Regions from separate parts of the Desemzia sp. C1 genome, predicted to be linked through region 2. Evidence: a T-box and tRNA genes for the amino acid it is inferred to sense, from the RefSeq annotation. Region 2 holds a T-box; the other holds one or more tRNA genes.
The links. The T-box of region 2 lies ahead of ileS (isoleucine--tRNA ligase). A T-box ahead of a tRNA ligase gene usually reads a tRNA of that ligase, here a tRNA-Ile.
Positions count from the first base shown of each region.

Region 1: it encodes a tRNA-Ile, which carries the amino acid that the T-box ahead of ileS (isoleucine--tRNA ligase) is inferred to sense. The anticodon was not compared.

Region 1 covers NZ_JAJIZP010000003.1:615,962-622,307, forward strand. Annotated here, with positions in the region: gene LMF32_RS03345 (ISL3 family transposase) at 1-1,121, opposite strand, end outside; tRNA gene LMF32_RS03350 (tRNA-Leu) at 1,356-1,440, opposite strand; tRNA gene LMF32_RS03355 (tRNA-Cys) at 1,478-1,548, opposite strand; tRNA gene LMF32_RS03360 (tRNA-Gln) at 1,565-1,636, opposite strand; tRNA gene LMF32_RS03365 (tRNA-His) at 1,644-1,716, opposite strand; tRNA gene LMF32_RS03370 (tRNA-Tyr) at 1,734-1,814, opposite strand; tRNA gene LMF32_RS03375 (tRNA-Phe) at 1,820-1,892, opposite strand; tRNA gene LMF32_RS03380 (tRNA-Val) at 1,929-2,001, opposite strand; tRNA gene LMF32_RS03385 (tRNA-Glu) at 2,026-2,097, opposite strand; tRNA gene LMF32_RS03390 (tRNA-Ser) at 2,130-2,217, opposite strand; tRNA gene LMF32_RS03395 (tRNA-Ile) at 2,257-2,330, opposite strand; tRNA gene LMF32_RS03400 (tRNA-Gly) at 2,339-2,409, opposite strand; tRNA gene LMF32_RS03405 (tRNA-Asp) at 2,415-2,487, opposite strand; tRNA gene LMF32_RS03410 (tRNA-Met) at 2,524-2,596, opposite strand; tRNA gene LMF32_RS03415 (tRNA-Ser) at 2,633-2,722, opposite strand; tRNA gene LMF32_RS03420 (tRNA-Met) at 2,746-2,819, opposite strand; tRNA gene LMF32_RS03425 (tRNA-Ala) at 2,848-2,920, opposite strand; tRNA gene LMF32_RS03430 (tRNA-Pro) at 2,931-3,004, opposite strand; tRNA gene LMF32_RS03435 (tRNA-Arg) at 3,033-3,106, opposite strand; tRNA gene LMF32_RS03440 (tRNA-Leu) at 3,115-3,203, opposite strand; tRNA gene LMF32_RS03445 (tRNA-Gly) at 3,241-3,312, opposite strand; tRNA gene LMF32_RS03450 (tRNA-Thr) at 3,316-3,391, opposite strand; tRNA gene LMF32_RS03455 (tRNA-Lys) at 3,428-3,500, opposite strand; tRNA gene LMF32_RS03460 (tRNA-Val) at 3,502-3,577, opposite strand; tRNA gene LMF32_RS03465 (tRNA-Asn) at 3,662-3,735, opposite strand; rRNA gene rrf (5S ribosomal RNA) at 3,747-3,862, opposite strand; rRNA gene LMF32_RS03475 (23S ribosomal RNA) at 3,943-6,346, opposite strand, start outside.
Region 2 covers NZ_JAJIZP010000003.1:2,039,339-2,045,684, reverse strand. Annotated here, with positions in the region: gene ileS (isoleucine--tRNA ligase) at 1-2,094, opposite strand, end outside; T-box leader at 2,186-2,409, opposite strand; gene LMF32_RS10350 (DivIVA domain-containing protein) at 2,426-3,121, opposite strand; gene LMF32_RS10345 (RNA-binding protein) at 3,156-3,938, opposite strand; gene LMF32_RS10340 (YggT family protein) at 3,952-4,242, opposite strand; gene LMF32_RS10335 (cell division protein SepF) at 4,263-4,748, opposite strand; gene LMF32_RS10330 (YggS family pyridoxal phosphate-dependent enzyme) at 4,772-5,467, opposite strand; gene ftsZ (cell division protein FtsZ) at 5,471-6,346, opposite strand, start outside.

The DNA of each region.
Region 1 (6,346 bases), 1.4 Mb from region 2:
AGGTGTTTTCTCAACGTTCTGAGTACCCGTTGCAATCCTCTTGAAATGGGTTTGATTTTTGCTTGGTTGAGAACATATGTAAAGTGTTCCCACTGATTATTTGTTAAAGCGTAACGCAGATTTTGAATCACAGTATATGTTTCTTTTAAAGTTTCATTGAACGACATTAAGTAATCCACAATAGATTGCGTATTAGTTAAGTAATCGAAAAGCTTAAACTTAGCATACTTGGAAGAAGTTAACAGGGTTTCAGATTTTAAAGGCAGTTTCCAGTATCTTTTATATTTATTATAAAGACGGCCATCTTTATAGCGGTATTCATTCATGACGGTTACTCTGCATTTATTTAGCTCTCTGTTTAAAGCCTGAACGATATGAAAGCGATCAAAAATAATCGCTGCATTGGGAAAGAGAGCCGGAATTAATTGGATGTAAGGTTCGTACATATCAATCGTTACCGTCTTTACTTTTTTTCGGACAGGTAATGAGAACCGTTGGAAATAACGCAATAACTCACCTTTTTGTCTATTCGCTACAACATCTACAACCCTATGGGTCAGCGCATCACAATAAATAAAACTCATCGAAAATTTAACCGAGTTGACACTTTTAAATTCATCAAAACTGAGGTGATCCGGCAAAGAAGAAACCGGTCGAATTTTTAGTTTTTCAGCCGTTTGAATGATGACGCGATGCACCGTATTCCAAGATACCGAATGTTCTTCAGCAATCATTTTCACAGATTTTATTTTCGTTGCTTGATCGGCGATGTGTTGTTTGACACGAGTAGAGACAAAGCAGTCTTGATCGACAATAGCTGTTTGAGCAGTAAAAGCAGAGAGGCATTTTTTACAGAAGAAACGTTGTTTCTTTAACATTAAGTAGGCCGGTAGGCCAGACACATGCATTAGCGTTAGACGCGATGTTCTAGTGCCATTTTTTACAATAGAATAGTGCTCGTTTTTAGTCCCACATTCAGGACATCTTTCTGGAATATAGGATAACTGAGCATGATAAAACAACGAGCGTCGACCTTTATACATCTTTTCTTCAACGGTTTCTCCATCAAAATAAATATTTTTGTCTTTTAATTGCAGTGTATTTGCGATAAACTGTTGCATATGGACGTATCTCCTTTAATTTGGTTTGGCGATTAAATTATATCGGAGATACGTTCTTTTTTCATTACATACGAAAAAATACGGTTGGTGGAAAAATTATCCATCAACCGTATTTATTATAGAACCTCTTTTTCTATGGGGAGACTTATTTAATTTTAGGTAAAAAAAATACGTACTTCAAACTGAACAAGTTGTTAGTTTGAAGTACGTATTAAAGTCTATCGTTGTGTTTAATACCGGCGGCCGGAATCGAACCGGCACGCCCTCAACGGGCACTGGATTTTGAGTCCAGCGCGTCTACCAATTCCGCCACGCCGGCATGTGTTTTGCCTACAAATTTTATCACTTATAAAACAAGGCGGTAACCGGATTTGAACCGGTGATGAAGGTTTTGCAGACCTCTGCCTTACCACTTGGCTATACCGCCAAAATATATTAAAAAACTGGGCTAGCTGGATTCGAACCAGCGCATGAGGGAGTCAAAGTCCCTTGCCTTACCGCTTGGCTATAGCCCATTAAAGGGGCGACTGATGGGGATCGAACCCACGAATGCCGGCGCCACAAGCCGGTGTGTTAACCACTTCACCACAATCGCCATAATAAAATAAAAAATGGAGGGGGGCAGATTCGAACTGCCGAACCCGAAGGAGCGGATTTACAGTCCGCCGCGTTTAGCCACTTCGCTACCCCTCCAACAATGGCTCGGGACGGAATCGAACCGCCGACACCTTGAGCTTCAATCAAGTGCTCTACCAACTGAGCTACCGAGCCAACTTAGAAGTTTTCGTTTATGTATTCTGGAACCAATGGAGGTTAACGGGCTCGAACCGCTGACCCTCTGCTTGTAAGGCAGATGCTCTCCCAACTGAGCTAAACCTCCAAAGATAAGGTTGTTGCAAATAAATGACCCGTACGGGATTCGAACCCGTGTTACCGCCGTGAAAGGGCGGTGTCTTAACCGCTTGACCAACGGGCCAGTATGATAAATAAATTACAATGAACATAAAACGGAGAAGGAGGGATTTGAACCCTCGCGCCGCGTTAGCGACCTACACCCTTAGCAGGGGCGCCTCTTCAGCCACTTGAGTACTTCCCCAATCAACGAAAAAGTTTACTTAAATTTATGTTTATGCAATGGGCCTAAATGGACTCGAACCATCGACCTCACGCTTATCAGGCGTGCGCTCTAACCAGCTGAGCTATAGGCCCATAAAAAAAGCGGGTGAGGAGAATCGAACTCCCATCATCAGCTTGGAAGGCTGAGGTTTTACCACTAAACTACACCCGCATAAACGGTCTCGACGGGAATCGAACCCGCGATCTTCTGCGTGACAGGCAGACATGTTAACCCCTACACCACGAGACCTTTGTTGCTATTTTCTATTGCTTATAGAGCAATATATTGCGGGGACAGGACTTGAACCTGTGACCTTCGGGTTATGAGCCCGACGAGCTGCCAACTGCTCCACCCCGCGATAATATAAATGTTTCTACCCACAAAAAGTGAGTTAAGGAGGATAAGGGATTCGAACCCTTGCGTGCTTTTACACACCTGACGGTTTTCAAGACCGTTCCCTTCAGCCGGACTTGGGTAATCCTCCATGACTTAGGTAAGTATTAAAAGTAGCGGCGGAGGGGATCGAACCCACGACCTCCCGGGTATGAACCGGACGCTCTAGCCATCTGAGCTACACCGCCATAATTAAATTAAGAAAGGTTGTTACAATGGAGCCTAGCGGGATCGAACCGCTGACCTCCTGCGTGCAAGGCAGGCGCTCTCCCAGCTGAGCTAAGGCCCCTAGAAAGAAATCGGGAATACAGGATTCGAACCTGCGACCCCTTGGTCCCAAACCAAGTGCTCTACCAAGCTGAGCTAATTCCCGTATACTCTGTAACACTCTATAAAAGAGATGTACCCAGCAGGAGTCGAACCTGCAACCGCTTGATTCGTAGTCAAGTACTCTATCCAATTGAGCTATGGGTACAAAATAAATGGTGCCGAGGGCCGGAATCGAACCGGCACGGATATCACTACCCGCAGGATTTTAAGTCCTGTGCGTCTACCTGTTCCGCCACCCCGGCTTTAATGAACAAGTTATTGTTTCTAGCAAAACTAGAAAGCGGAAAACGGGGTTCGAACCCGCGACCCCCACCTTGGCAAGGTGGTGCTCTACCACTGAGCTATTTCCGCAAATGGTGCCGGCTAAAGGATTTGAACCCTCGACCCTCTGATTACAAATCAGATGCTCTACCAACTGAGCTAAGCCGGCTTATGTAATAACATAAGTAAGTAATTAACCTACTTATGAGTCATGCAGGATTCGAACCTGCGACCCTCTGATTAAAAGTCAGATGCTCTACCAACTGAGCTAATGACTCATGGTGGAGGTTAACGGGCTCGAACCGCTGACCCTCTGCTTGTAAGGCAGATGCTCTCCCAACTGAGCTAAACCTCCATAATGAAAACACAACAAATAACTAATCACTAATTCATTAATGATTAGTGCAGTTTTCTAGATTAACGATATACTTAATCAAGACTCCGCAAGCAGGACTCGAACCTGCGACATCGTGATTAACAGTCACGCGCTACTACCAACTGAGCTATTGCGGAATAAAAACTATGCGTGGCAACGTCCTAGTCTCACAAGGGGAAACCCCTCACTACCTTCGGCGCTAAGAAGCTTAACTTCTGTGTTCGGCATGGGAACAGGTGTGACCTTCTTGCCATCATCACCACACATATTGAGAACCTTGCGCTCTCAAAACTGGATTTGTCTAATATCGCATTCGTTCGGATCCGTTGAATCCACCTAAAATCTTGGTTAAGTCCTCGACCGATTAGTATTGGTCCGCTCCGCCTATCACTAGACTTCCACTTCCAACCTATCTACCTGATCATCTCTCAGGGGTCTTACTCACTTACGTGATGGGAAATCTCATCTTGAGGGGGGCTTCACGCTTAGATGCTTTCAGCGTTTATCCCTTCCACACATAGCTACCCAGCGATGCTCTTGGCAGAACAACTGGTACACCAGCGGTGTGTCCATCCCGGTCCTCTCGTACTAAGGACAGCTCCTCTCAAATTTCCTACGCCCGCGACGGATAGGGACCGAACTGTCTCACGACGTTCTGAACCCAGCTCGCGTACCGCTTTAATGGGCGAACAGCCCAACCCTTGGGACCGACTACAGCCCCAGGATGCGATGAGCCGACATCGAGGTGCCAAACCTCCCCGTCGATGTGGACTCTTGGGGGAGATAAGCCTGTTATCCCCAGGGTAGCTTTTATCCGTTGAGCGATGGCCCTTCCATGCGGAACCACCGGATCACTAAGCCCGACTTTCGTCCCTGCTCGACTTGTAGGTCTCGCAGTCAAGCTCCCTTCTGCCTTTACACTCTACGAATGATTTCCAACCATTCTGAGGGAACCTTTGGGCGCCTCCGTTACATTTTAGGAGGCGACCGCCCCAGTCAAACTGCCCGTCTGACACTGTCTCCCGACCAGATCATGGTCGAGGGTTAGAGTGGCCATACAGCAAGGGTAGTATCCCACCAATGCCTCCACCAAGACTGGCGTCCTGGCTTCAATAGCTCCTACCTATCCTGTACAAGCTGTACAGACACTCAATATCAAACTGCAGTAAAGCTCCATGGGGTCTTTCCGTCCTGTCGCGGGTAACCTGCATCTTCACAGGTACTATAATTTCACCGAGTCTCTCGTTGAGACAGTGCCCAAATCGTTACGCCTTTCGTGCGGGTCGGAACTTACCCGACAAGGAATTTCGCTACCTTAGGACCGTTATAGTTACGGCCGCCGTTTACTGGGGCTTCAATTCTGAGCTTCGCCGAAGCTAACCCATCCTCTTAACCTTCCAGCACCGGGCAGGCGTCAGCCCCTATACGTCATCTTTCGATTTAGCAGAGACCTGTGTTTTTGATAAACAGTCGCTTGGGCCTATTCACTGCGGCTGACCAATGGTCAGCACCCCTTCTCCCGAAGTTACGGGGTCATTTTGCCGAGTTCCTTAACGAGAGTTCTCTCGCACACCTTAGGATTCTCTCCTCGACTACCTGTGTCGGTTTGCGGTACGGGCTGTTTGTTTCTCACTAGAAGCTTTTCTTGACAGTGTGACATCAGAAACTTCGGTACTTAATTTCCCTCCCCATCACAACTCATCCTTAGAGAAGCAAGCATTTCACTCACTTCAAGACTCATTGCTTGGACGTGCATATCCAGCAGCACGCATTTCTTAGCCTCCTGTGTCCCTCCATTGCTCAAACAAAACAAACAGGTACAGGAATATCAACCTGTTGGCCATCGCCTACGCCATTCGGCCTCAGCTTAGGTCCCGACTAACCCTGGGAGGACGAGCCTTCCCCAGGAAACCTTAGTCATTCGGTGGACGGGATTCTCACCCGTCTTTCGCTACTCATACCGGCATTCTCACTTCTAAGCGCTCCACTAGTCCTCACGATCTAGCTTCAACGCCCTTAGAACGCTCTCCTACCATAGAACCAATGGTTCTATCCACAGTTTCGGTGTTATGTTTAGCCCCGGTAAATTTTCGGCGCAGGGTCACTCGACTAGTGAGCTATTACGCACTCTTTAAATGATGGCTGCTTCTAAGCCAACATCCTAGTTGTCTAAGCAACCCCACATCCTTTTCCACTTAACATAAACTTTGGGACCTTAACTGGTGGTCTGGGCTGTTTCCCTTTCGACTACGGATCTTATCACTCGCAGTCTGACTCCCGGACATGAATCAATGGCATTCGGAGTTTATCAGAATTCGGTACCCCGATAAGGGGCCCTAGTTCAAACAGTTGCTCTACCTCCATGATTCTACATTCCGAGGCTAGCCCTAAAGCTATTTCGGAGAGAACCAGCTATCTCCAAGTTCGATTGGAATTTCTCCGCTACCCACACCTCATCCCCGCACTTTTCAACGTACGTGGGTTCGGTCCTCCAGTGCGTTTTACCACACCTTCAACCTGGACATGGGTAGATCACTTGGTTTCGGGTCTACGACCACATACTCATTCGCCCTATTCAGACTCGCTTTCGCTACGGCTCCGTCTATTCAACTTAACCTCGCATGTAATCGTAACTCGCCGGTTCATTCTACAAAAGGCACGCTATCACCCATTAACGGGCTCTAACTATTTGTAAGCACACGGTTTCAGGTGCTATTTCACTCCCCTTCCGGGGTTCTTTTCACCTTT
Region 2 (6,346 bases):
ATACGTTTCATAAGAATGTTTGATTTTTTCTACGATTTGGTTGAAACGAATCAACATATATTGGTCTAAAGCATTCAACTCTTCGTAAGCAACGGCATTGACTGCAGGATCAAAATCAGATGTATTAGCCATTAAGAAACGCATCGTGTTACGTATTTTACGGTAACCTTCAGATACTTGTTTCAAAATATCATCTGAGACGCGCACATCGTATTCGTAATCAACGCTTGAAACCCACAAACGAATAATATCTGCACCCATTTGTTTGATCACTTTATTTGGAACAATAACATTTCCGATAGACTTACTCATCTTACGGCCTTCTCCATCCATTACAAAACCTTGAGAAAGGACGCTTCTGTAAGGAGCTTCTTCGTTAACAGCCACAGAGGTTGTCAAACTAGAGTTAAACCAGCCTCGGTATTGATCTGAGCCTTCTAGATACATGTCTGCTGGGAATGATAACTCTGGACGAGTTTTCAATACACCTGCATGAGATGATCCTGAGTCAAACCATACATCCATGATATCTGTTTCTTTAGTAAATTCATTATTTGGACTAGCTGGATGCGTAAAGCCTTCCGGTAACAAATCTTTTGCTTCCCGTTCAAACCATACATTCGATCCATGCTCACTCACCAATGAAGCCACATGATCAATGGTTTCTGGAGTAATAATCGGTTCGCCATTTTCAGCGTAGAAAATCGGCAGAGGCACGCCCCATACACGTTGACGTGAAATAACCCAATCACCGCGGTCTCGAACCATATTGTACAATCTTGGTTTTCCTGATGGATGCAACCACGTTACATCATTTTCAATAGCATCTAAAATTTGTTGACGGAATTTATCGATTGAAGCAAACCATTGAGGTGTTGCTCTAAAAATAACTGGTTTTTTTGTTCTCCAGTCATGAGGGTAGCTATGTGTAAAGAAGCTCATTTTCAACAAGTTTCCTTTTTCTTCAAGCCATTCCGTAATTTGTTTGTTGGCTGTATCATAGAAAACACCTTCTAAGCCTGGTGCTTCATCAGTGAAACATCCTTTATCATCAATAGGAGAAAGAACACCTAGTTTGTATTTTTGACCTGCAATATAGTCATCTTCCCCGTGTCCAGGAGCCGTGTGAACTAAACCAGTACCGGCTTCTAGTGTAACGTGATCTCCCACAATTACTAGAGATGTACGATCATACAATGGATGTTGTGCTGTCATCAATTCTAAGTCTTTTCCGTTCACTTCAGATACGGTTTCAACATTTTCCCAACCTAATGTGGCTGCTACATCATTTACTAAGTCTTTAGCCAGTACATATTTTTTGCCATCAACTTCAACTACAGAATACACATAATCTGCATTCACAGCGATAGCCAAGTTTGCTGGAATCGTCCAAGGTGTAGTTGTCCAGATTACGAATGATGTGTCACCATTTAAAATTCCTTTTCCGTCAACAACTGGGAAAGAAACATAGATACTTGGTGATTTAACATCTTGGTATTCAATTTCAGCTTCAGCTAATGAAGATTCACTAGATGGTGACCAGTAAATAGGTTTCAAACCTTTATAGATGTATCCTTTTTCCGCCATCTGTCCGAATAAACGAATTTGTTGTTCTTCAAATTTAGGATCTAGAGTCACATAAGGATTATCCCAATCACCAGCTACTCCAAGACGTTTAAAATCTTCTCTTTGTTGGTTGATTTGTTTCCAAGCATACTCCTCACAAATCTTGCGGAATTCTGCTTCCGACATTTCTTTCCGTTTCACACCGCTGTTTGTAACAGCTTGTTCAATAGGCAGTCCATGTGTATCCCATCCAGGAACGTAAGGAGAACGGAAACCGCTCATGCTTTTTGATCGGATGATGATATCTTTTGTAATTTTGTTTAAAGCGTGACCCATATGGATATCGCCGTTTGCATATGGAGGTCCATCATGCAAGATAAAAGTTGGTTTATCTGAGTTTTTTTCTTGACGTTTTTCATATACATCAGCATCTTTCCACTCTTGTTGCCATTCCACTTCTCGTACTGGCAAGTTTCCTCGCATTTTGAATTTAGTATTTCCTAAATTCAATGTTTCTTTCATTTTCATTGTAAGAATTCCCCTCTTCTTTGTTTTTCCTTGTTTCCTTTGATCAACACCATTGCCTAACTTTTGGAGCATAAAAAAAAGACCTCCTCCCAAAAGGGACGAAATCTTCGTGGTACCACCCATAGTTCAAGAAAAGAGTTCCCTCTTTTCTCCTCTAGTAATTGTTAACGCCAATCACACGATTGATTCTACTCCTAGTTCGAATCAATACTCATGGAGGATCTTACGACAGCAGGGACTTGTTAGACTTACACTATCTCTAACTCGCTGAAAAGTATACTTACTGTCGCTTTCTGTTCCAATCTTCGCTATTCATTATTCAATTGGTTGATTATAAAGGCATTTCTACAGCAGGCATGTTGCCTTCTTCGTAGTCCGCTTCATCTGTTTCAGACGAAGTTTTTTCTGAAACAGTCTCAGAATGAACTTCAATGGATTCCGTTCTTTCAGAATCATCATCTGTTATTATAGCTTTTTCGACATCTACTGGCAACCGTTTCTCATTAGTTTCTGTCTTTTTCAAAAATTCTTTAACCGTTGGAATTTCGATAACTTCTTCTACGTCACTTTTCAGCAGCTCATCCCATTCGTTGTTTTTTACCATTTCCAATTGAGATTCGATCATCAATTGAAGACGTTGCTTGAATACACGGCTTTGTTTTTTCAATTCTTCTGTTTCAGCAGTGATTCTACGAGCTTTTTCAACGGAGTCGTTCAATAAGCGATCTGCATTATTTTCAGCTTCTTGTATGATGATAGCTGCTTCTTTATCAGAGTTTTCTTTCAAACGGTCAGCAGCCTCTTGAGCAACAATAATGGATTTATTCAAAGATTCTTGAAGATTATTGTAATAAACCACTTTTTCTTCAGCAAATTTCAAGTTCTTTTCCAATTCTTTTTTGTCTTTTAAAATGGCTTCGTAATCCTTGATGATTTGATCTAAATAATCATTTACTTCATCTTGGTCGTAACCACGCATTTTGACCGGAAATTCTTTATTATGTATATCTAATGGTGTTAGTACCATTATTGACACCTCCAATAGTAAAGTTGTTAGTCTGTTATTTAAATAAAACGCCTAATTCAAGTTTCCATTTGTCTTTCTTGCTTTTTCCTTCAATTTCTTGTATTTGGAAACGTCCAAACCCGCGAACTGAAACAATATCTAATAAGTCCAACACAAAATCCGGACGTTGCATTTCAGTCCAATTGACCTTAATATGCCCTGATTCTATCATTTGTTTGGCACGTTGTCTAGAAATCTTGAAAACACTTGAAACAAGCACATCAATACGCATAGATGAAACGGTATCGTGGACGATCGTCCAACTATCTTTAGGAACGATCATATCGGTGTAGCGTCTTTCTTCTAACCGAACAGCGACTCTCCCAATTTTATCGATTTGAGAGACCACATAGTTCTCGATAGAGTCGTCAATAAAAAATTGCCATCTCTCTCCATCCGAAATAATATCTCCGAAATATTCCCTTTTCATACCGGTAGAAAGCAGAGTACCCAATATTTTCCCATGAGACATGGTGGCAAACTTCGCTGGGTACTTTACTTCATACAAGCGGATATTGAAATCTTCTTGTTTCGGTTCAAAGTAAGTCGGACAAATAAATGCTCGGTTTCTCTCAGAGGATTCGTATCCTCCAAAAGAATGCAACTTGATTTCACTGCTTTTACCGATGATCGTTTCCAATATATAGTATTGGCGAGGATCTAAAAAATTTGTCAGTACCGGTGTATATTGGTCCTCAACTTCTCTGACCCAATCCATTACCATATCAATAAAAGGTATTTCATCTTTTCGGAAATGCTGGTAAACATTTTCAATCATTGTGACCTACCCCTTATGAAAGTATTAATCGATAAATGAACACGAAGATACTATCTAAACCTGAACTTGCCAGATTCAATACAAATAACGCTACTATTCCAGATATACTGATCATACCGATTGGCGGAATGAATCTGCGGAATATTTCCAAATAAGGTTCGCAAATTCGAGCCAACAACTGCCCAAAAGTAGATTGATAAGCATTCGGAAACCAAGACATCAGTATATAAATAATCAGTAATACGGAATAAATTTCTAGAGCAGCAGATAATACATCATGAAGTACAAATAGTAAGTTTAACACTGAATGGTATTTCCTCTCTTTTAGTAAATCTCAAGATCATCAAAGGTGTTGGTTTGTTCTAACACACCATCGATTTCAACATTTTTTGGTGTGCAAAGAAAAATTTCATTTCCAACACGTTGCATGTCTCCTTCAATGGCATAGATACTTCCCATCAAAAAATCCACTATTTTTTTGGCTTCGCTTTTTTCAATACGGCTAAAGTTCAAAATAACAGATTGATTCGCCAACAGTAAATCTGCAATATCTTTTACTTCCGAGTAGACTCTTGGTTCAACTACGATGATTTTTCCTTGTTGTTGAACTTGGCTCAAAGCAACTACATTATTGTTTTTCTTAACTTCTCTTCGTGTATTCATCGCCGGATTACTTCCTTGTCTGTTTGGAAACTGAGGTTTTTGTTTATTTTTCATCTCATTATTTTCTTGTGCATTGTTTTCGACTTGAAAAGTTTCTTCTTCATCACCCAGCCCAAAAAAATCATTTAATCGGTTTATCATTCCCATTGTAAACCCTCCTCATTCAAAAATTAATCTTCGTCAACAGTAGTATTTTTGAAAAAAGCTGACCCAATACGGACAAAATTAGAACCTTCTTCTATAGCGATTGGATAGTCTTGACTCATCCCCATACTTAATTCCGTACAAGGAGCGTAGGACAACCCAAGCAATTGAACTTCGTCTCGCAATTGTTTTAACTCACTAAATGTTTTTCGAATAGTTTGTGTATCAGCATTTTTAGGAGCCATCGTCATCAAACCAATAACCGTTATTTTTTCAAATTGTGCCAAAGAACGAATGAAATCCATCACTTCATCAGGAGAAAAACCACTTTTAGAGTCTTCTCCAGCTACATTCACTTGTACGAAACAAGAAACAGGCTTTTCAGCTCGTTTTTCGATTTCTTTCGCCAAAGACATACGATCTAAAGAATGTAAATAATCAATACGATTGATAACTTTTTTTACTTTTCTAGTCTGAAGTGATCCAATATAATGCCAGACAATACTGTCATCTTGTAAAGCTTCTTGTTTCTCGATCAAACCTTCTGGTCTATTTTCTCCCAAATCTTTGTAACCTAATGATACTACCTCTTTAGCCTGTTCAATGGATACATATTTTGTTACGACTACAACACGAAGACCAACTCTATCACGTTGAGCTTCTCTAAGTGATTTTTCTAGTTGATCTTCTATGCTGTGAACATTTTGTTCAATGGTGTTCATTTTTTACTTCCGTCTTCTTCTGAAGAAAGGAGGTGTATCTAAGCTGTCTTGAGGCATTTCTTTTTTCTCTTCTGGCGCTGTCTCTCGGTTTGATGAATTGAAATCATGATTATCCTCTTCATTGAAAGAAGCTGACTCTTCTGTTTGTACTGTACGGCTGCGTGTATTCGGTTCGCGACGGATATCCCAATCAGCAAACGGATCTTTTTCTCTTGTTTCTCGGTTTGAGTCATTTGTTTGTTGTCCGCGATTTGAAGACGGTTGAACACGATTGCGTGTATTTTGAGCTAACCGTTTGTCTGATTCCGTTGTATCGATTCCTGTAGCGATAACCGTTACGATAACTTCGTCTCCTAATTCTTCATTGATTGAAGTACCAAAGATGATGTTCACTTCAGTAGTAGATGCAGCTGAAACAATGTCGGAAGCATCTTGCGCTTCAAATAATGTTAAATCTGATCCTCCTGTAATGTTCAACAATACTGATTCTGCTCCATCAATAGAAACTTCTAATAATGGTGAAGAGATAGCTTTCTTAGTTGCTTCCACAGTGCGGTTTTCTCCGCTTGCTGTACCGATACCCATTAAAGCAGATCCTTGATTTTCCATTACAGTTTTAACATCCGCAAAGTCCAAGTTTACGTATCCAGGAGAAGTAATTAAATCAGAGATTCCTTGTACTCCTTGACGCAATACATTATCTGCTTCACGGAATGCTTCCAACATAGGAGTCTTTTTGTCTACGATTTCTAACAAACGGTTGTTTGAAATCGTTACTAATGTATCTACGTATTCTTTCATTTTAGCTAAACCTTCAGCAGCGAAACGGCCACGTTTTGGTCCTTCAAATGAAAATGGACGTGTGATCACTCCAACAGT